DNA from 2 places in the Paucibacter sp. M5-1 genome. Region 2 is predicted to be linked to the other one. Evidence: predicted binding sites of a transcription regulator. Region 2 holds the regulator's gene; the other holds the start of a gene.

Region 1 (10,330 bases), 2.5 Mb from region 2:
GGCCTGCTGCGCGACTGGCCGGTGCCGCAGGCTGGCCTGCAAAAGCACTACGGTTACGCCTTTCAATGGTTTGCGCTCGCTGCGCTGTTCCTGGGTCTTTATGTCTGGTTCCAACTCGTCCGCCCCCGCCTCCGCTCGCCCTGACAGCGAGCCCCTGTCGATGAGCGTGCACAGCCTGCCCGACCCGGGCGCGATGGCCGCCCAGCAGCGCACCCGCGCCGGCCGGCTGAGCATGCTGCTGGTGGTGCTGGCCTGCGCAGCGCCGGTGATCGCGTCCTACTTCAGCTTCTATGTGCTCAAGCTCAGTGGCAAGCCCTACGGCGATCTGATCGAGCCGACGGTCGAGCTGCCGGCCGCGCTGGCGCTGCGCGATCTGGCCGGGCGGCCGGTGGCGGCCGAGTCGCTGAAGGGGCAGTGGCTGCTGACCCTGGTGCAGGACTCGAATTGCGCCAAGGCCTGCGAGGACCGCCTCTATATGCAGCGCCAGCTGCGCGAGATGCTGGGCAAGGAGCGCGACAAGGTCGACAAGCTGCTGCTGATTCCCGATGACGCGCCGCTGCGCCCCGAGCTGCAGCAGGCCTTGGCGGCCGGCGTGCCGGTGACCGTGCTGCGCGCGCCGCGCGAGCAGCTGCAGGCCTGGCTCAAGCCGGCCCAGGGTCAGGTCTTGCAGGATCACTTCTATCTGATCGACCCGATGGGCCGATGGATGCTGCGCTCGCCGGTCGATCCTGTGCCCGGCAAGCTCAAGAACGATCTGAACCGCGTGCTGAAGGCCAACGCAAGCTGGGACAAGCCGGGGCGCTGATGGGGACCGAGCTGATCGATCTGTCGCCTCTGTGGCAGCTGCTGCTGGCCGGTGCCCTGCTGGGCGCAGGCCCGCTGCTGTGGCTGGCGCTGCGCTCCAAGGGCGCGACGCCGCAGCAGCGCCTGCGTGCGCTGACCCTGCTGACCCTGTTCCTGACCTTCGACCTGGTCATCTTCGGCGCCTTCACGCGCCTGAGCGATTCGGGCCTGGGCTGCCCCGATTGGCCGGGCTGCTATGGCAGCGCCAGCCCCCTGGGCGCCAAGGACGAGATCCATGCGGCGCAGACCGCGATGCCGACCGGCCCGGTCACGCATGGCAAGGCCTGGGTCGAGATGATCCACCGCTATCTGGCCAGCGGCGTCGGCTTCCTGATCCTGGTGCTGTGCATCATGAGCTGGCGAGCCAAGAACTTGCAGGTCTCGCCCTGGTGGGCCACGCTGACCCTGGTTTGGGTCTGCATGCAGGGCGCGTTCGGCGCGCTGACCGTGACGATGAAGCTGTTCCCGGCCATCGTGACCCTGCATCTGCTGGGCGGCATGGGCTTGCTGATGCTGCTGGCCTGGCAGGCCCAGGGCTATCAGCACAAGCCGCTGGTGCTGAGCAGCGGCCTGCGGCGCGCGGCCTGGCTGCTGCTGGCACTGTCCATCGCCCAGGTGGCGCTGGGCGGCTGGGTCAGCACCAATTACGCGGTCCTGGCCTGCGACGCCTTCCCGCAATGCCATGCCGGCCAGTGGTGGCCGGCGATGGACTTCGGGCAGGGCTTCACGCTGTGGCGCGAGCTGGGCGTCGGGGCCGACGGCGCCTGGCTGCCCTTTGCCGCCCTGACCGCCATCCATATGGTGCATCGCATCGGCGCGCTGATCGTCTTCGCGGTGCTGGGCCTGCTGGCATGGCGCTTGTGGCGTGGTGGTTCTGCCGATTCACGCCGCTGGTCGCACCGCCTGCTGCTGCTTGCCGTTTGGCAGCTGATCAGCGGGCTGTCGAATGTGGTGCTGGACTGGCCCATCGTCGCGGCCCTGGCCCATACCGGCGGCGCAGCCGCCTTGTTGACACTGCTGAGTTTTATGCTGGCACGCCTGTCTCAGGCGGCCCGACCCTCGCCATGACCCAAGCCTCCTCTTCCGCGCTGCCGGCCTCGCGCTTCCAGCAGTTCTATCAGCTGACCAAGCCCCGCGTCGTGCAGCTGATCGTGTTCTGCGCCGTCATCGGCATGGCGCTGGCCGTGCCCGGCATGCCCAGCAGCGCCCAATGGGGTGTGATGCTGGCGGCCACCGCCGGCATCTGGCTGGTGGCCGGCGCGGCGGCCGCCTTCAACTGCCTGATCGAGGAGCAGATCGACGCCAAGATGAAGCGCACCGCCTGGCGCGCCACTGCCAAGGGACAGCTGAGCCGGGCGCAGACGCTGACGTTCTCGGCCGTGCTGTGTGCGCTGGGCTCGGCCATCCTGTGGTTCTGGGTCAACCCGCTGACGATGTGGCTGACCTTTGCGACCTTTGTTGGCTACGCGGTGATCTACACGGTGATACTGAAGCCGGCGACGCCGCAGAACATCGTGATCGGCGGCGCCTCCGGCGCGATGCCGCCGGTGCTGGGCTGGGCGGCGCTGCGCGGCGAGGTCGGCCCCGAGGCGCTGATGCTGTGCCTGATCATCTTTCTGTGGACCCCGCCGCATTTCTGGGCCTTGGCCCTGTACCGCGCCGAGGACTATGCGAAGGCCGGCCTGCCGATGCTGCCGGTCACCCATGGCGCCGACTACACCAAGCTGCAGGTGGTGCTCTACACCTGGATCCTGCTGGCCGCGACCTTGCTGCCCTTTCTGACCGGCATGAGCGGCTGGATCTATCTGGTGGCGGCCGTCGTGCTGGGCCTGGGCTTCTGTGGCTATGCTTGGAAACTCTGGCGCCACTACTCGGACGAGCTTGCGCGTGCCACCTTCCGCTTCTCGATCTGGCATCTGTCGCTGCTGTTCGCCGCACTGCTGCTGGACCACTACCTGATGCCCCTGCTGTCATGAACAAACGCCATCTCCTGCTCGGTCTCGCCGCCGTCTCTTCGTCCCTGCTGCTGGCCGGCTGCGACCAGCTCGGCTTCGGCAACACCGCCAAGCCGGCCTTCAAGGGCGTGGACCTGACCGGTGCTGAATATGCCCGCCAGCTCAATCTGAGTGATCAGGACGGCCAGCCCCGCACGCTGGGCGACTTCAAGGGCAAGGTGCTGGTGGTGTTCTTCGGCTTCACGCAGTGCCCCGATGTCTGCCCGACCACGATGGCCGAGCTGGCCCAGGTCAAGAAGGCGCTGGGCCCGGACGGCGAGCGGGTGCAGGGCATCTTTGTCACGGTCGATCCGGAGCGCGATACCGCGGCGCTGCTGAAAGCCTATCTGGCCAGCTTCGACCCGAGCTTTGTCGCGCTGCGCGGCAGCGAGGAGCAGACCAAGGCGGTGGCCAAGGAGTTCAAGGTCTATTACGCCAAGGTGCCGGGCAAGACCGAGGGCTCCTACACGATGGACCACACGGCCGCGAGCTTTCTGTTCGATGCGCAAGGCCGGGTGCGGGTGTTCTCGCGCTATGGCTCGGGCGCTCAGGCGCTGACCGATGATCTGAAGCTGCTGCTGGCCGAGAAGGCCTGAATGAAAAAAGCCCCTGCGAGCAGGGGCTTTTTGAAGGGGCGGTGAAGGTGCTCAGGCCGGCTCGGCCAGCGCCTTGCGCATCTTCTTCATCGCCGCGACCTCGATCTGGCGGATGCGCTCGGCCGACACGCCGTACTCGGCCGCCAGCTCGTGCAGGGTCATGCCGCCCGAGCTGTCGTCGTTCACCTTGAGCCAGCGCTCCTCGACGATGCGGCGGCTGCGGTCATCCAGCACCGCCAGCGCGCGGCTGATGCCGTTGCCGGCCAGGTCGTCGCGTGCCTGGGCTTCCAGCACCCGGGTCGGTTCCTGGCTGTCGTCGGCCAGATAGGCGATCGGCGCGAAGCTCTCGCCGTCGTCGTCGGTCTGCGGTTCCAGCGCCACATCGCCGCCCGACAGCCGCGTCTCCATCTCCAGCACTTCCTCGCGCTTGACGTTGAGCTCACGCGCCACATGCTCGAGCTCGGCCTCGGTCAGCGTGTTGCGGTGCGTCTGGCCCTCGGCCGCGTCTTCCTTCAGGCTGTGCTTCATCGAGCGCAGATTGAAGAACAGCTTGCGCTGGGCCTTGGTCGTCGCGACCTTGACCATGCGCCAGTTCTTCAGGATGTACTCGTGGATCTCGGCCTTGATCCAGTGCATGGCATAGCTGACCAGGCGCACGCCCTGCTCGGGGTCGTAGCGCTTGACTGCCTTCATCAGGCCGACATTGCCTTCCTGGATCAGGTCGCCCTGCGGCAAGCCATAGCCGACGTACTGGCGCGAGATCGACACGACCAGACGCAGATGCGACAACACCAGGCGGCCGGCGGACTCCAGGTCGCCGTGCTCGCGCAGGCGGCGCGAGAAGGACAGCTCCTCCTCCGGGGTCAGCATCGGCAGGCGGTTCACGGCCGTGATGTAGGCATCCAGATTGCCCAGCGAGGGCAGCAGAGCCCAGGGGTCACGAACAGCCAGTGCGGTAGGTGTGGTCATTGAATGTCCTCAGCCAAACGGAGCCCATGGCTCCAACGGGGCCAATATTAGCACTCCCCACAAAAGAGTGCTAAACCGCTGGGGTCAATGCTGCAGTTCATATTCATGAACAATCCCCGCGTAAGCGGGTACTAACATGGGGAGCTTGGCCTCAGTCGATCAGGCCGAAATCCGGGCTGCCGACCATGCCTTCGATGTCCAGCAGTATCAGCATGCGTTCGGCCACCTTGCCCAGGCCGGTGACGAAGCGGGTATCGATCGCCGAGCCGACTTCGGGGGCGGCCATGATCTCGTCGGCCTTCAGTTCCAGCACGTCGGAGACCGAGTCGACGACGATGCCGACCACCCGGTTACAGACATTCAGCACGATCACGACCGTGAAGCTGCTGTACTCGGCCGCCTGGCCCAGGCGCAGGCGCAGGTCGACGATGGGCACGATCACGCCGCGCAGATTGACCACGCCCTTGACAAAGGCCGGTGCGTTGGCGACCCGGGTCGGGGCCTCGTAGGAGCGGATTTCCTGGACTTTCAGGATGTCGATGCCGTACTCCTCGGCGCTGATGCGAAAGCTCAGGTACTGGCCGCTGGCGCGTGCGGAGCGGGCGTCGGCGGCGAGCAGGGCGGTGGACGGGGCAGGGGCCAGTGCGTTGGAGCTCATGAGCGGCGGGACCTTGAATACGGTTGGCGGGAAGTTCTTATTTTGCCTGCGGCCCGATGCCGCCCAGCAACTCGTCCAGCAGATCCAGCAACTCGCGCACCTCGACCGGCTTGGTCAGGTAGTGCTGGGCCCCGGCGGCGCGGGTGCGCTCGATATGGTCGGGCAGGGCATTGGCCGACACCGCCACCACCGGCAGCGCCGCGCATTGCGGCGCGGCACGCAAGGCCTGCAGCAGGGCCAGGCCGGTGGTGTCGGGCAGTTGCATGTCCAGCAGCAGCAGATCGGGCGGATCGGCCAGCACGGCGGCCAGGCCGCTGCGGCCATCGGCATGAACCTCCAGCCGGATCTGTCGTCGCTGTGCCAGGATGCCGCGCATCACCTCGACATTGGTGGCGTTGTCCTCGATATAGACCACCCGCCGGGGCTCGGCATACGCGGGTTCGGCGACCGGCGCCGCGCTGGCGCCGATCTCCGGGCCGGCCTCGGTCGCGGCCGGCAGGCGCAGCGCGAAGCGCGAGCCCCGGCCCTCGACGCTGCTGACCGTCAGGGCGCCGCCCATCAGCTCGGCCAGACGTTTGCAGATCACCAGGCCGATGCCCGTGCCCTCGGTGCCGCTGTGCTCGCGGCCCAGGCGATTGAAGGGCTGGAACAGCGCGGCCAGCTGGGCCGGGCTGAGTCCCAGGCCGGTGTCGCTGACGCTGAGCTCGACGCTCAGCGCATCGACCCGCTGCGTGCCGATGGTGATGCTGCCGCCCTCGATGTTGTACTTGACGGCATTGCTGAGCAGATTGGTCAGCACCTGGCGGATTCGGGTCGCGTCACCCAGCGCGTGCAGCGCCTGCGGATCCAGCGCCTTGTGGATGGCAATGCCGCGCTGGCCGGCCGGCTTCTCGATCAGCGCCAGCGCATCGTCGAGCAGCTCGGCCAGGTTCTGGCGCTGCAAATCCAGCTTCATCGAGCCCGACTCGATGCGCGACAGGTCCAGCGTGTCATTGATCATCTCCAGCAGATGCCAGCCGGCCTGCTGGACCTGGGCAGCCCAGCCGCGCTGGCGCTCCGACAGCGGTTGCGTGCGGTCCATCTCCAGCAGCTGGGTGAAGCCCAGCATTGCGTTCAGCGGCGTGCGCAGCTCATGGCTCATGCGTGACAGGAACTCGTTTTTGGCCCGGTTGGCCGCCTCGGCCAACGCGCGGGCATGCTCGAGCTCACGCATCTTCAGCTGGTCGGTAATGTCCTCGACCACGCCGACCAGCCGATAGGGCTCGCCCTTGGCGTCGCGCAGCAGGCTGACCAGCGCGCGGCCATGGACGATGCGGCCGTCCTTGGCCAGATAGCGCTTCTCACGCCGGTACATGCCGATCTTGCCGGCCAGCAGCAGGCGGGCCAGGCGCACGTCTTCGCTGCGGTCGTCCGGATGGGTGATGGCCAGGCTGCGCCGGCTGAGCAGCTCCTCGGCCGTATAGCCCAGCATGCGGCAGATGTGCGGGTTGGCTTCCTGCGGCATGCCGTCGAGGTCGGCAAAGATGATGCCGATCGGCACGTTGTCGAAGATATTGCGGAAGCGTCGTTCGCTCTCGATCAGCGCGCGCGAGGCACGTTCGCGCTCGCCGACCTCGTGTTGCAGCTCGGCCGTGCGCTCCCGTACCAGGTCGGCAATGCGGCGCGCCCGGCCGGTCACGGTCAGCAGCAGCGCCCCCAGCAAGGCGGTGCACAGCAGGCCCACCATCGCGAAGGCCCAGCTGCTGCGGCCCGACTCGCGCGGCCCGCCCTGCGGCGCGTAGATCACGATGTCCCAGTTGCGGCCGGCGAAGCTGACCGGACGCAGCGTGTGCAGCGCCGCGCCGGGCAGGGTTTCGCAGCCGGCCGGGCCGGCCAGGCGCCGGTGCGGGGCGGCCGGATCGGTGTCGACCAGGCAGATCCGCAGATGGGCCGGCATCGTGGTCGAGACGGTCTGCACCAGCAGATCGGGTCGGATGGTGGCGAACACCACGCCGCGGTGTGTCAGCCGGCGCAGCGCCTCGGTGCTGGGCTGGCCCCAGTACAGAGACTGGTAGACCACCACCCCGATCGAGACGCCGCTGTCCTGCGAGAGCTGAAAGCCGGCGGTGGCCGAGGGCAGGGCGGTGCGCTGGGCGCGCTGCAAGGCCAGGCGCGAGGCCGGGATCGAACGGATATTGACACCCAGGGCCGGTGCGTTGCGCGCCAGCGGCTCGATCAGCCGTATCGCCAGCATCGGCTCGTCGGCCGCGGGCTTGAAGTCGCCGGGCCGCTGGCGATCCTTGGCGTGGTAGTCGGGCAGACCGTCGGCCCGGGCCTGCAGGTCGAAGGCCGCGACATCGGCGCGTGCCAGCTCGGCGGCCCAGCCCAGGGCCAGCAGATTGCCGCCGGGCAGCAGGTAGGCGGCGCTGCCGCGCTCGAAATCGGCGCGGCTGATCTGCGGCGCCACCAGCAGCAGCCCATGCATGGCCTCCAGCGCGCCCAGCGGCTCGCGCAGCGCGGTCTCCAGCGCGCTGGCGGCGGCGGCGGCCTCGCGTTCGAAATTGCTGCGCTCGCGGTGGGCGTCCCATTCGCTGACCTTCAGCGTGGCCAGGGCCATCAGCAGGGTCGCGATCAACAGCGGCAGGCCGACGCTGAGCCGGCGCGGCGCCCAGGCGCTGCGCGGCTGCGCCAGCAGGGTCAGGGCCACGGGCGCGCCGATCAGCACACCCACCGTGTCGCCCAGCCACCAGGACGCCCAGTTGGCGCCCAAATCGGCAGGGGCGATGGCGCCGACCAGCAGCAGGGCGGCAGTGCCGCAGCTGGCGCTGACCACGCAGGCCAGGCCGGCGCCGAGCAGATAAAAGCGCGCCAGGTCGCGCGGCTCCGACAGCGTCAGCGGCTGGCTGACCCAGCGCCCGACCAGCCAGGCCCCCGCGAGGGCTTGCAGCGTCGCGCCGGCCCCGGCCACGGCCGGCACCAGCAGGGAGTTCAGGCCGATGTCCTGGCCCAGCCACAGATTGACGCCGAAGGAGCCTAGCCAGATTCCCGGCGCGACCTTGCGGCCCAGGCACAGCACCGCAGCGAGCGCCAGTCCGGCACCGGGGTAGAGCGGCGAAGCGTAGTTCGGAGGGATGGCCAGCTTGACCGTCAGCAGGCCCAGCAGCGCATAGGCCAGGGCCAAAGCCAGGGCCTGCACGGGCCAACTGGTGAGCAGACGATGAGGGCGCGGCATTCGCCCCATCCTAGCCCAGAGCTTGCGGCCGGTGTGGCCGCAATGCCGCTTCTTTGGTTTAGACGTTGAACAGGAAGTTCAGCACATCGCCATCCTTGACGACGTACTCCTTGCCCTCGGCCCGCATCTTGCCGGCGTCCTTTGCGCCCTGCTCGCCCTTGAACTGGATGAAGTCCTCGAAAGCAATCGTCTGGGCGCGGATATAGCCGCGTTCGAAGTCGGTGTGGATCACGCCGGCGGCCTGCGGGCCGGTGTCGCCCTTGTGGATGGTCCAGGCGCGCACTTCCTTGACGCCGGCCGTGAAATAGGTCTGCAGGCCCAGCAGGCTGAAACCGGCGCGTATCAGGCGGTTCAGGCCCGGCTCTTCCTGGCCCATCTCGGCCAGGAACATCGCACGGTCCTCGTCGCTCATCTCCGACAGCTCGGCCTCGGTCTTGGCGCAGATCGCCACCACCGGGCCGTTCTGCGCGGCCGCGTATTCCTTCAGGCGGTCCAGGAAGGGGTTGTTGTCGAAACCGTCCTCGGCCACATTGGCCACAAACATCGCCGGCTTGGCGGTGATCAGGCACAGCGGCTTGAGCAGCACCAGCTCTTCCTTGCTGAAATCGATGGTGCGCACCGGCTTGGCTTCATTGAGCGCGGCCTCGCACTTCTCCAGCACCTTGACCAGCGCGATCGCCTCCTTGTCGCCGGCGCGCGCCACCTTGTTGTAGCGGTGCAGGCTCTTTTCCACCGTGCCCATATCGGCCAGGCAGAGTTCGGTCTGGATCACCTCGATGTCGGAGATCGGGTCGACGCGGCCATTGACGTGGACCACATTGCCGTCCTCGAAGCAGCGCACCACATTGACGATGGCATCGGTCTCGCGGATGTGCGAGAGGAACTTGTTGCCCAGGCCTTCGCCCTTGGAGGCGCCCGCCACCAGGCCGGCGATGTCGACAAACTCGACCACGGCCGGCACCACGCGCTCGGGCTGGACGATCTCGGCCAGCTGCTGCAGGCGCGGGTCGGGCAGCTCCACGATGCCCACATTGGGCTCGATGGTGCAGAAGGGGTAGTTCTCGGCGGCGATGCCGGCCTTGGTCAGGGCGTTGAACAGGGTGGACTTGCCCACATTGGGCAGGCCCACGATGCCGCATTTGAGGCTCATGGGGGAACTTTCGCTGGGGCCGGATGGCAAAACGGGCATTTTAATCGCCCCGGCCGCCGCGCCGGCGCCTCCTACAATGCGCGCCATGGAAAGAGTCGACATCCTGGTGCGTGGTGAGGGCTGTGTAGGCCGGGCTTTGGCGCTGGCGCTGGGCGCCCAGGGGCTGCGCGTGGCCTTGCTCGGGAGTTCCCCGCCGGCCGCGCCGCGTGATGACGATTTGCGCACCTATGCCTTGAATGCCGCCTCGGTGGCCCTGCTGCGCGAGCTCAGGGTCTGGGACGCGCTGCCGCCGGATGCCATCAGCCCGGTCTATGAAATGCAGGTGCAGGGCGATCAGGCGGCCGGCCAGCTGGCGTTCTCGGCCTGGCAGCAGGGCGTGCGCGAGCTGGCCTATATCGTCGATGCCGGTGCGCTGGATCAGCAGCTTGGCGTGGCGGTCGGCTTTGCGCCCCATGTACGGCGCGTGAGCCAGCCGGTGCCGGCCGAGCTGCAGGCCTTGTGCGAGGGGCGCGACTCGGCCGGCCGCGCCGCTTTAGGCGTGCACTTTGACAAGCAGGCCTATGGACACCATGCGATCGCGGCCCGCCTGGTCGCGGACCGGCCGCACCAGGGGGTCGCGCGGCAATGGTTCCGCTCACCCGATGTGCTGGCCCTGCTGCCCTTCGAGCGGCCGGCGCCGGCCCGCTCTTACGGCCTGGTGTGGTCGCTGCCCGAGGCCCATGCGGCCGAATTGCTGGCGGCCAGCGATGCCGAGTTCGAACAAGCCTTGATGGCGGCCACGGCCGGGGAGGCCGGAGCGCTGCGCCTGAGCGGCGCGCGCGCCGCCTGGCCGCTGGCGCTGGCGCGGGCCGAGGCGGTCAGCGGGCCCGGCTGGGTGCTGCTGGGTGACGCCGCCCACCTGGTCCACCC
Region 2 (10,330 bases):
AGAGTATGCCGATCAGACAAGCATCTCAAGATTCAGCCATGACCAAAATCTTCCAACCTCTTCGTGCACTTCCTCGCCACAACGACCCTCTCCTCGCGGTCGGAATCAACGCTGCGTTGGTTTCGGCGCCAGGAATCGAAGTTGTAGCGGCTCCGGAAGGCTCATCATTTCCGGATGTCGAAGTTGTGATTGGCGACTACGAGAGCGGCATGGCATGGGCGCATCACCAGAGGTTCCACTCATCAGCAGCCCGGCGGTCCCCGGGCGTGGTCGTCATCACCTGGCGCAATAGCGAGTCCGATGTACGCACTGCGTTGCAAGCCGGCATTAGCGGCTATCTGCTCGGCAACTGCGGACTGAACGAACTCGTGGATGCAGTGCGCATGGTAGGCCGCGGCTCTCATTACATTTGCGAAGTCGCCGCAGCGCTTGTGGCGAAGAGCTTGACGCGTACGCCATTGACCATGCGGGAGCGGGAGATTCTGCGCTTGATTGCAGATGGCATGTCCAACAAATCAATTGCATCGGAGCTCGACATTGCCCTAGGTACGGTCAAGGCCCACGCCAGGGCGATACAGGACAAGCTAGGCGCACGCAGCCGCACGCAGGCAATCGTCGCGGCTGCTGAACAAGGGCTACTGGGGCCTCACTCGCCGCTGCGTCCGGCCGCAGCTCTATACGGTCAGCACACTTCGATAGCCGCTGCAGGGCGATCTCACCAGTAGGATCAGATCGCTGGCTCACCGCGCTTGCGGTGGGCATGATTCTGAATGACGTTGCTCATCATGAGAGGCGAAGCGTAGGCGCAGCGCGGGCCGTCTCTACGCCTTGGCTTATGAGCCGCGAGACGCCAGGGACTAACGACTGTGTGCAATGGGATGGACGCCCCCGCCCGTAGACGGCATCGAAGTGCCACAGTGGATGTGTCGGTAGCCACTCGATCGGAAGGAGCAACCGCCATAGAGATTACGACAATCAGCCTTGATCTGACCAAGAACGGTACTCAAGTTCACGGGGTCAACGAACGCGGGAAGAATCAGCAGCCATCACTTGAATGGTGACCGGGTGCACATCCAACCCATTCAGCAAGTGGCGGTCTGACCAGGGTGGCAACTGGCATCCGCAGGGACTGCGCGATGGCATTCAGCACCGAGCCAGTATCGGCGTAGATCGACGGTGACTCGCTCGCGGCGAATCACCGAGCGCGGCGCATCGCTTGTCGCTTTGGCCATGATCGCCAGTGCACCCACACTCGGGCTGGACGGACACTGATTTTCAGCCAATTTTCAGCAACCCTAGGAGCAGCCGAAACAAGATTCCTGGGGTCGAGAAGCGGTGACTACACACCCGAGGCAATCGATTCAAAACTGGCACCAGACTGGCACCAGCAAAAACCGGCCAGGAAATGTTGGTGACCACTATCGATAAAATCCTTGTAAAACTGGTAGGCCGTGCAGGACTTGAACCTGCGACCAAAGGATTATGAGTCCTCTGCTCTAACCAACTGAGCTAACGGCCCCCTGGGGGAGTACCGGCCTTGCACCGGAAGCCGCGCATTGTATAGGCGCGCTTGCGGCGCTTGTCCGATGCGCGCCCTACTTCTGCGACAGCGCGTTCGTCACCATCCGCGAGGTGATGTCGACGATCTGGATCATGCGGTCGTAGGCCATGCGGGTCGGGCCGATCACGCCGAGGGTGCCGACCACCTGGCCGTCGACCTCGTAGGGGGCGGAAACGATGGACAGTTCCTCGAAGGGCACGACCTGGCTCTCTCCACCGATATAGATGCGCACGCCCTCGGCGCGGCTGGAGACATCGAGCAGGCGCATCAGCTGGGTCTTCTGCTCGAACACATCGAAAAGGCGGCGCAGGCTGCCCATATCGTTGCTGAAGTCCTGCATCGTCAGCAGATTGCGTTCGCCGGAGATCACGACGCGCTCTTCCTCATGCTCCAGCGCCTCGGTGCCGACCTGCACGGCCGCGCTCATCAGCCGGCCGATCTCGCCGCGCAGCGCATCGACCTCGCTCTTGATGCGCTCGCGCACCGCCTCCAGGCTCAGGCCGGCATAGTGGGCGTTGAGCCGGTTGCTGGCCTCGGCGAGCTCGGGCTGGGTCAGGTCTTGCGCGGTGAAGATCACGCGGTTCTGCACATCGCCGTCGGGCGAGACCATGATGACCAGCACCCGGCGTTCGCCCAGGCGCAGGAACTCGATGTGATGGAACACGCTGGGCTTGCGCGGCGCGGTGACGACGCCGACAAAGCTGGACAGATTGGACAGCAGCTGGGCCGCGCTGGCGATCACGCGCTGTGGCTGGTCGGGCTGCAGCTGCGAGCTTTCGATGGGTCGCAGGTCGGCGCCGACGATGGAGGCGGGCTGGGCCGTCAGCATGGTGTCGACGAACAGCCGGTAGCCACGCGCGGTCGGGATGCGGCCGGCGCTGGTGTGCGGGCTGGCGATCAGACCCAGCTCCTCCAGGTCGGCCATCACATTGCGTATCGTCGCCGGGCTCAGCTCCAGGCCCGAGGCCTTGGACAGCGTGCGCGAACCCACGGGCTGGCCGTCCGCGATATAGCGTTCGACCAGGGTTTTCAGCAGTGATTTGGAGCGCTCGTCGAGCATGGTTTTCATTGTACGGACTACCGCGCCCGAGTCAGCGGGTGTTCACATCGCTGTGGTGTAATTCTGCGCATGGCCAAGCGTTTTCAACATGTCGCGATCGTGGGCAAGCATCAGGCCCGGGGTATACGCCCGGTACTCGAGGAAATTGCCGACTTCGTGACCGGCCTGGGGCTGGATGTCTCGCTGGAGCGCGACACCGCGCTGAACACCGGCATTACCGACTTCGAAGCCCTGTCCAACGAGGAGATGGGCGCGCGCTGCGACCTGGCCATCGTGGTCGGCGGTGACGGCACGATGCTGGGCTTTGCCCGCGAGATGGCCCGCTATGGCACGCCGCTGGTGGGCATCAACCAGGGCCGGCTGGGCTTCATCACCGACATCTCGGTGGAAAAATTCCGCGAGGCGCTGGCGCCAATACTGGCCGGCGACTTCGAGATGGAGCAGCGCGCGATGCTGGAAGGCGCGGTCTGGCGCGATGGCGAGGTGATCTTCTCGGGCCTGGCGCTCAACGATGTGGTGGTCAGCCGGGGCGCGACGGCCAGCATGGTGGAGATCAAGGTCGACGTGGGCGACGAGTTCGTTGCCAATATGCGGGCCGACGGCGTGATCGTCGCCTCGCCCACCGGCTCGACCGCCTACTCGCTCTCATCGGGCGGGCCCATCCTGCACCCCAGCATCGCCGGCTGGGTCTTGGTGCCGATTGCCTCGCATGCCTTGTCCAACCGTCCCATCGTGCTGCCCGATACCGGCGAGGTCAGGCTGGAGATCGTGGCCGGCCGCGATGCCAGCGTCAATTTCGATATGCAAAGCCTGGCCAGCCTGCTGCACGGCGACCGCATCACGGTGCGGCGCTCGGCCCACAAGGTCTGCTTTCTGCATCCGCAGGGCTGGAGTTATTACGCGACCTTGCGCCGCAAGCTGCGCTGGTACGAGGGAGTGTCCTGATGCTGCGCCGACTGAGCCTGCGCGATTTCGTCATCGTGCCGGAGCTGGAGCTCGACTTCGCCGGCGGCTTCGCCGTGCTGACCGGCGAAACCGGGGCCGGCAAGTCCATCCTGGTCGATGCCTTGCAGCTGGCGCTGGGCAGCCGTGGTGACGCCGGCGTCGTGCGCGAAGGCGCGGCGCGGGCCGAGATCAGTGCCGAATTCGACTGCCCGGCACGGCTGAACAACTGGCTGGACGAGGCCGGCTTCGACAAGGGCGACAGCCTGCTGCTGCGCCGCGTCATCGACGCCCAGGGCAAGAGCCGCGCCTGGATCAATGGCAGCGCCGCCACCGTGGCCCAGCTGCGCGAGACGGCCGACAGCCTGCTCGACATCCATGGCCAGCATGCCTGGCAAGGCCTGACCCGCCCGGCCTCGGTGCGCGCGCTGCTGGACGCTTTCGCCGGCCTCGACAGCGCGCCGCTGGGCCAGGCCTATGCGCAATGGAAGCAGCTCAGCGAACGACTGGAGGCCGCGCAGACCCGCTCGGGCGAGCTGGGCCGCGAGCGCGAACGCCTGGCCTGGCAGATCGACGAGCTGGCCAAGCTCTCGCCCGGCGCCGACGAGTGGGACGAGCTCAATAGCGAGCACCAGCGTCTCTCGCATGCCGCCGCGCTGATGGAGGGCGCGCGAGCCGCGCTGGAGGCCATCGAAGGCGGCTCCGGCGAGGCCGAACAGAGTGCCGAGAGCCTGACCGAGCAGGCGCTGGACAAGCTGCAGCAGGTGCTGGACTACGACAGCACGCGCCTGGCACCGGCGGTCGAGGCGCTGCAGGGCGCGCAGGCCCAGCTGCGCGATGCGGCACACACCCTGTCCACCTATCTGCACGGCGCCGATCTGGAGCCCGAGCGGCTGCAGGAGCTGGACGAGCGCCTGTCGGCCTGGATGAGCCTGGCGCGGCGCTACCGCCGCCCACCGGCCGAGCTGCCGGCCCTGCTCTCGCAATGGCGGGCCGAGCTGGCGGCGCTGGACGAGGCCAGCGATCTGGCCGCGCTGGAGAAAAGCCTGGCTGCGGCCCGCAGTGCCTTCGAGCGCGAGGCCAGGCGCGTCAGCCAGGAACGCGGCAAGGCCGCGCCCCAGCTGGCCGCAGCCGTCACGCAGGCGATGCAGCAGCTGGGCATGGCCGGCGGCGCCTTCGAGGTGGCCTTGCTGGCGCAGGACCAGCCGCAGAGCTTCGGCCTTGAATCGGTGGAATTCATGGTGGCCGGCCATGCCGGCAGCACGCCGCGGCCGCTGGCCAAGGTGGCCTCGGGCGGCGAGCTCTCACGCATCGCGCTGGCGATCGCGGTGACGACCAGCCAGCTTGAGCAGGACGGCGCGGGCACGCTGATCTTCGACGAGATCGACGCCGGCGTCGGCGGCGCGGTGGCCGAGACCGTGGGCCGGCTGATGAAGCAGCTGGGCCGCGAGCGGCAGGTGCTGGCCGTCACCCACCTGCCCCAGGTGGCCGCCTGCGCCGACCATCACTACCTGGTCTCCAAGGCCTTGCGCGCCGGCACCACCGCCAGCGAGGTGCAGGCCATTGCCGGCGAGACCCGGGTGCAGGAGATCGCCCGCATGCTGGGCGGCGAACGCCTGTCCTCGGCCAGCCTGGCCCATGCGCAGGAGATGCTGGCGCTGTCGGCGACGGGCGCACCGCGCGGCCAGCAAGATATCAAGAACAGGACGACGAAATCATGAGTGGCGCAGTTCCGCAAAGCGATGTGGTGCTGGTCACCGGCATGGCCGGTGGCGGCAAGTCGGTGGCCATGCATGCGCTGGAGGACGCGGGCTTCTTCTGCGTCGACAACCTGCCGCCCGAGCTGCTGACCCCTTTCCTGGCGGTCGAGAAGCAGCGCGGTGAGCGCCGGGTCGCGATCGCCGTCGATGTGCGCAGCGAGGGCTCGCTGCCGCATCTGCTGCCGCTGATCAAGCAGCTGCGCGGCGAAGGCGTCGCGGTGCGCTCGATCTTTCTGGACGCCAATGACGAGACCCTGGTGCGGCGCTTCTCCGAGACCCGCCGCCCTCACCCGCTGCGCAGCGGGCAGCGCGACGCGGGCAGCGATGGCGGGGATGCGCACCGCGCCCTGCTCGACGCGATCTCGCTGGAGCGCGAGCTGCTGGCCGCGCTGCGGGTCGAGTCCACCGTGATCGACACCAGCCTCTTGCGCGCGGCCCAGCTGCGCGCCTGGGTGCGCGATCTGGTCTCGGTCAAGGGCGAGTCACTGACCCTGGTGTTCGAGTCCTTCGCCTTCAAGCATGGCGTGCCCAGCGATGCAGACTTCGTCTTCGACGTGCGGGTGCTGCCCAACCCCTATTACGACCGCGAGCTGCGTCCGCTGACCGGCCGCGATGCGCCGGTCGCCGACTATCTGCAGGCCCAGCCCGAGGTCAATCTGATGCTGGGCCAGATCAGCGGCTTTCTGCGCCAGTGGCTGCCCAATTTCGCCGCCGACCAGCGCAGCTATCTGACCGTTGCGATCGGCTGCACCGGTGGCCAGCACCGCTCGGTCTATCTGGTCGAGACCCTGGCCCGGCAGTTCGCCAGCCACGGCCATGTGCTGAAGCGCCACCGCGAGCTGGACGCCAAGTAGTCGCTCAGACGGCCCGGGATTCCTCGTCGCGGGCCGACATCAGCACCAGGGCGACGACGGTGACGACCGGGAACAGCAGCACCATGCCCACCATCCAGCCCAGCAGCGGCCGGCCGTCGCGCTTGAGCGCCAGCGCCATATAGGTCCAGTGCGCGATCAGGCTGGCCGCCAAGCCCAGGGCCAGCAAGGTCATCTTGGCGCCGTTGACATCGTCTTCGGAGGCGCCGGCCGAGATCAGGAACCAGAGGCAGCAAGCCGCCACCAGCAGGGCGATCAGGGCGGATTCGACAGCGCTTTTGACCAGGGGCTTCATGCTTCGATGGATAATGGAATGCGGTGGCGCAGCATACGCCTAGACGATCAGCTTTTTCAACGGTGCCGGCAGCGCATAGTCAGCCAGCTTCTCACGCGCCACCCAGCGTCCCGAGCCGACGACGGCCGCGCTGTCGAGCACGGCGCGGCGCGGATGCAGCACCCAGTCGAAATGCGTCAGCGCATGCTCGACCCTGGGCATCACCTCCAGCTCGGCACCGACCAGCCGGGCCTGGCTCAGCATCGCCTGCTCGTCGTCGAACATCGGCAGCGTCCACAGGCCGGCCCACACGCCGGTGTCAGGGCGCTGCTGCAGCAAGACCTGACCCTCATGCTCCAGCCACAGCCACCAATTCTCGCGCCGGCCGCGCTTGAGCTTTCTGGTCTTGACCGGATAGCGCGTCGGTTCGCCCTCGGCGCGGCCACGGCACAGCTCGCTGACCGGGCATAGCAGGCACTGCGGCGCGCGCGCGGCGCACAGACTGGCGCCCAGATCCATCAGGCCCTGGGTATAGGCGCCGATATCGGCAGCTGCGGTCGGCAGCAGATCCGTCGCATGCCGCCACAGCAGCTTCTCCTGCGCGCTGCTGGCCATATCACCGTCGAAGGCCAGCAGCCGGCTCAGCACCCGCTTGACATTGCCGTCCAGGATCGCGACCCGCTCGCCGAAGCAGAAGGCCGCGATCGCCGCAGCGGTCGAGCGGCCGATGCCGGGCAGCTCCTGCAGCTGCGCCGCACTGGGCGGGAACAGGCCGCCATGCTGCTGAGCCACAGCCACCGCGCAGCGATGCAGATTGCGTGCGCGGCTGTAATAGCCCAGGCCGGCCCACATCGCCAGCACCTCGTCCAGACTGGCCCCCGCCAGATCGACGACGCTGGGAAAGCGTTCGAGAAAGCGCTGGTAATAGCCCAGCACCGTGCTCACCTGGGTCTGCTGCAGCATGATCTCCGACAGCCAGACTCGGTAGGGGTCGCGGGTGTTCTGCCAGGGCAGGGCATGGCGGCCGTGCTGGCGCTGCCAGGCCACCAGCACAGCGGCGAAGTCGGCGGGCAGGACTATTTCTTTTGGCATGAGGGACAGAAAAAGGTCGAACGCTGGCCCTGGACGATGCGGCGTATCGGCGTGCGGCAGACCCGGCAGGGCTCGCCCTCGCGGCCATAGACCTGGGCCTGCATCTGGAAGCTGCCGGCCACGCCGTGGGCGTCCTTGAAGTCGCGCAGGGTTGTTCCCCCCGCCTCCAGTGCGGCACCCAACACCTGGCGCACGGCGGCCGCGAGGCGTGCGCAGCGCGGGCCGCTGAGGCGGCCGGCCTGGGCGCGCGGGTCGATGCCGGCCAGGAACAAGGCCTCGCAGGCGTAGATATTGCCGGCGCCGACGACGATGTCGCCGGCCAGCAGGGCCTGCTTGACCGCGACACGGCGGCCCGACAGGCCCACTTTCAGATGCGGGCCGTCGAAGCGCGGGTCGAAGGGCTCCAGCCCGAGGCCGGCCAGCAGCTTGGCCGCCGGCCCCTGCTCCAGCGATTCGGACCAGACCACGGCGCCAAAGCGCCGCGGGTCATTCAGCCGCAGCAGGCCCTGGCTGGTGCGCAGATCGAAATGGTCGTGCGGCCCCGGTTCGGCCGGCCGGGTCTGGAAGGCCAGCGAGCCCGACATGCCCAGGTGCAGCAGCAGGCCGCCTCCCTGAGAGCCTGCGCCTTCGCCGCCGCCATGCAAGGGCAGCCACAGGTATTTGCCGCGCCGTGTCACCGCGCCGACCTCGCGGCCCAGCAGCGCCTGCTCGGCCACGCCCAGCGGCCAGCGCAGCGGCTTGCCCAGGCGCACCCCTTGCACGCGCGCGCCAGCGATCGCATCGGCAAAGCTACGGCGGGTGACTTCGACTTCGGGCAGTTCGGGCATGGCGCGGATGATAAGTGGCCGCCGGCATGGCCCTGGTCCGAGGGCGCACTTCTAGAATCAACAACAATCCAGCAATGTGGCGCTTGCATAGTGGGCGCAACACGAACGCTGTTCTCAGGAGCTGTCATGCCCAAGTTCTTCCCTCGCCCGAGCGGCCCGGCCCGGCTGCTGGCGGCCTCCGGCCTTGTTGTGCTGGCCTTGCTGAGCCCGCTGGCCCAGGCCAGCACGGCGGCCAGTGCGCCCACGCCCAGCAACTCCGATCTGGACGCGCCGCTGTTCTACCAGCTGCTGGTCGGCGAGATGGAGCTGCGCTCGGGCCAGCCCGGCGTGGCCTTCCAGGTGCTGCTCGATGCGGCGCGCCGCACCAGCGACGGCGAGCTCTACCGCCGCGTCGTCAATATCGCGCTGCAGGCCCGCGCCGGCGACCAGGCCCTGATCGCGGCCCGCGCCTGGCGCGAAGCCATCCCCGACTCGGTCGAGGCGCACCAGATGGTGATACAGCTGCTGGTGGCGCTGAACAAGCCGGAGGAAGTGGTGGCGCCGCTGCGCAGCATGCTGGCGATCACGCCCGAGCCGCAGCGCAATGTGGTGCTGGCCTCGATCCCGCGCCTGTTCCAGCGCGCACCCGAGCCCAAGCGGGTCTACACCGCGCTGGCCCCGGTGCTGGAGGCGGCGTCCGCACAGCCGGCCACCCGCATGATGGCCTTGCTGGTGCAGGGCCGGCTGGCGCTGAGCGCCGAGCAGGCGGACAAGGCCCTGAGCCTGACCCAGACTGCCGCCAAGGACTTCCCCGAGGCCGATGAGCCGCTGCTGCTGGCGCTGGATCTGCTGCCCAGCAGGTCCGAGGCCGAGAGCCTGATCGCCGCCCGCCTGCAGGCCAAGCCCGATCACTACGATCTGCGCCTGGCCTACGGCCGCGCGCTGGCACGCGCCCAGCGCGCCGCCGACGCGGCCCGCGAGTTCCGCATCGTCACCCAGGCCAGGCCGGACGACAGCCAGCCCTGGTATGTGCTGGGTGCGCTGGAGCTGGACCTGCGCCATCCCGAGGCGGCCGAGAAGGCCTTGCAGGCCTTTCTGGAGCGGCTTGACGACAAGGACGGCAACAAGGACTCCCGCCAGCAGGCCTGGCTGCTGCTGGCCCAGGCGGCCGAGATGCGCGGCGACCTGAAGGCGGCCGAAGCCTGGCTGGCGCGCATCGACAACCCGCAGCGCGCGCTGGAGGTCACTTATCGCCGCGCCTCGCTGCTGGCGCGCCAGGGCCAGTTGGCCAAGGGCCGTGCGCTGCTGCAGGCCCTGCCGACCGAGCGCGACGAGGATGCACGCGCCACGCTGATGGCCGAGTCCCAGCTGCTGCGCGATGCGCGCCAATGGGAGGCCGCTCACCAGGTGCTGGCCCAGGCCAATACCCGCTTCCCGGCCGATGCCGACCTGATCTACGAGCAGGCCATGATGTCCGAGAAGCTCGGACGCATGGACGAGATGGAGCAGTTGCTGCGCCGTGTGATGGAGATCAAGCCCGAGCACTACCACGCCTACAACGCGCTGGGCTACTCGCTGGCCGAGCGCAACGAGCGCCTGCCCGAGGCCAAGACCCTGATCGCCAAGGCGCTGGAGTACGCGCCCAGCGAGCCCTTCATCGTCGACAGCCTGGGCTGGGTCGAATACCGCATGGGCAATCACGCGGAGGCGCTGCGCCTGCTGCGCCAGGCCTATCAGTCGCGGCCCGATGCCGAGATCGCTGCCCATCTGGGCGAGGTGCTGTGGGTCAGCGGCCAGCAGGAAGAGGCCCGCAAGGTCTGGGGCGAAGGCGCCAAGCGCGACCCCAAGAACGAGGCCCTGCGAGAGACGCGCCAGCGCCTGAAGGCCGGCCGATGAGCCGACGCTGGGCTGGCCTGGCACTGGCGGTCTTGCTCAGTGCCTGCGCCGGGCTGCAGCCGCCGCC

The links. Region 2 encodes HrcA, which represses chaperone genes, less so after heat shock. Its sites were predicted from a motif close to TTAGCACTCNNNNNNNNNGAGTGCTAA; they were not measured.
Region 1: a site for HrcA is predicted at 4,450-4,476, ahead of rpoH (RNA polymerase sigma factor RpoH). Genes of this name have one in related genera too.

The regions. Positions count from the first base shown of each region.
Region 1 is NZ_JAPZLM020000001.1:4,928,023-4,938,352, forward strand. It holds gene O5M90_RS23440 (SURF1 family protein) at 1-144, shown strand, start outside; gene O5M90_RS23445 (SCO family protein) at 161-805, shown strand; gene O5M90_RS23450 (COX15/CtaA family protein) at 805-1,911, shown strand; gene cyoE (heme o synthase) at 1,908-2,819, shown strand; gene O5M90_RS23460 (SCO family protein) at 2,816-3,433, shown strand; gene rpoH (RNA polymerase sigma factor RpoH) at 3,485-4,402, opposite strand; gene O5M90_RS23470 (chemotaxis protein CheW) at 4,554-5,060, opposite strand; gene O5M90_RS23475 (CHASE domain-containing protein) at 5,098-8,271, opposite strand; gene ychF (redox-regulated ATPase YchF) at 8,330-9,421, opposite strand; gene O5M90_RS23485 (FAD-dependent monooxygenase) at 9,507-10,330, shown strand, end outside.
Region 2 is NZ_JAPZLM020000001.1:2,415,361-2,425,690, forward strand. It holds gene O5M90_RS11290 (response regulator transcription factor) at 39-725, shown strand; tRNA gene O5M90_RS11295 (tRNA-Ile) at 1,443-1,519, opposite strand; gene hrcA (heat-inducible transcriptional repressor HrcA) at 1,596-2,621, opposite strand; gene O5M90_RS11305 (NAD kinase) at 2,691-3,566, shown strand; gene recN (DNA repair protein RecN) at 3,566-5,284, shown strand; gene rapZ (RNase adapter RapZ) at 5,281-6,177, shown strand; gene O5M90_RS11320 (hypothetical protein) at 6,182-6,490, opposite strand; gene mutY (A/G-specific adenine glycosylase) at 6,530-7,561, opposite strand; gene mutM (bifunctional DNA-formamidopyrimidine glycosylase/DNA-(apurinic or apyrimidinic site) lyase) at 7,546-8,388, opposite strand; gene O5M90_RS11335 (tetratricopeptide repeat protein) at 8,515-10,263, shown strand; gene O5M90_RS11340 (outer membrane lipoprotein LolB) at 10,260-10,330, shown strand, end outside.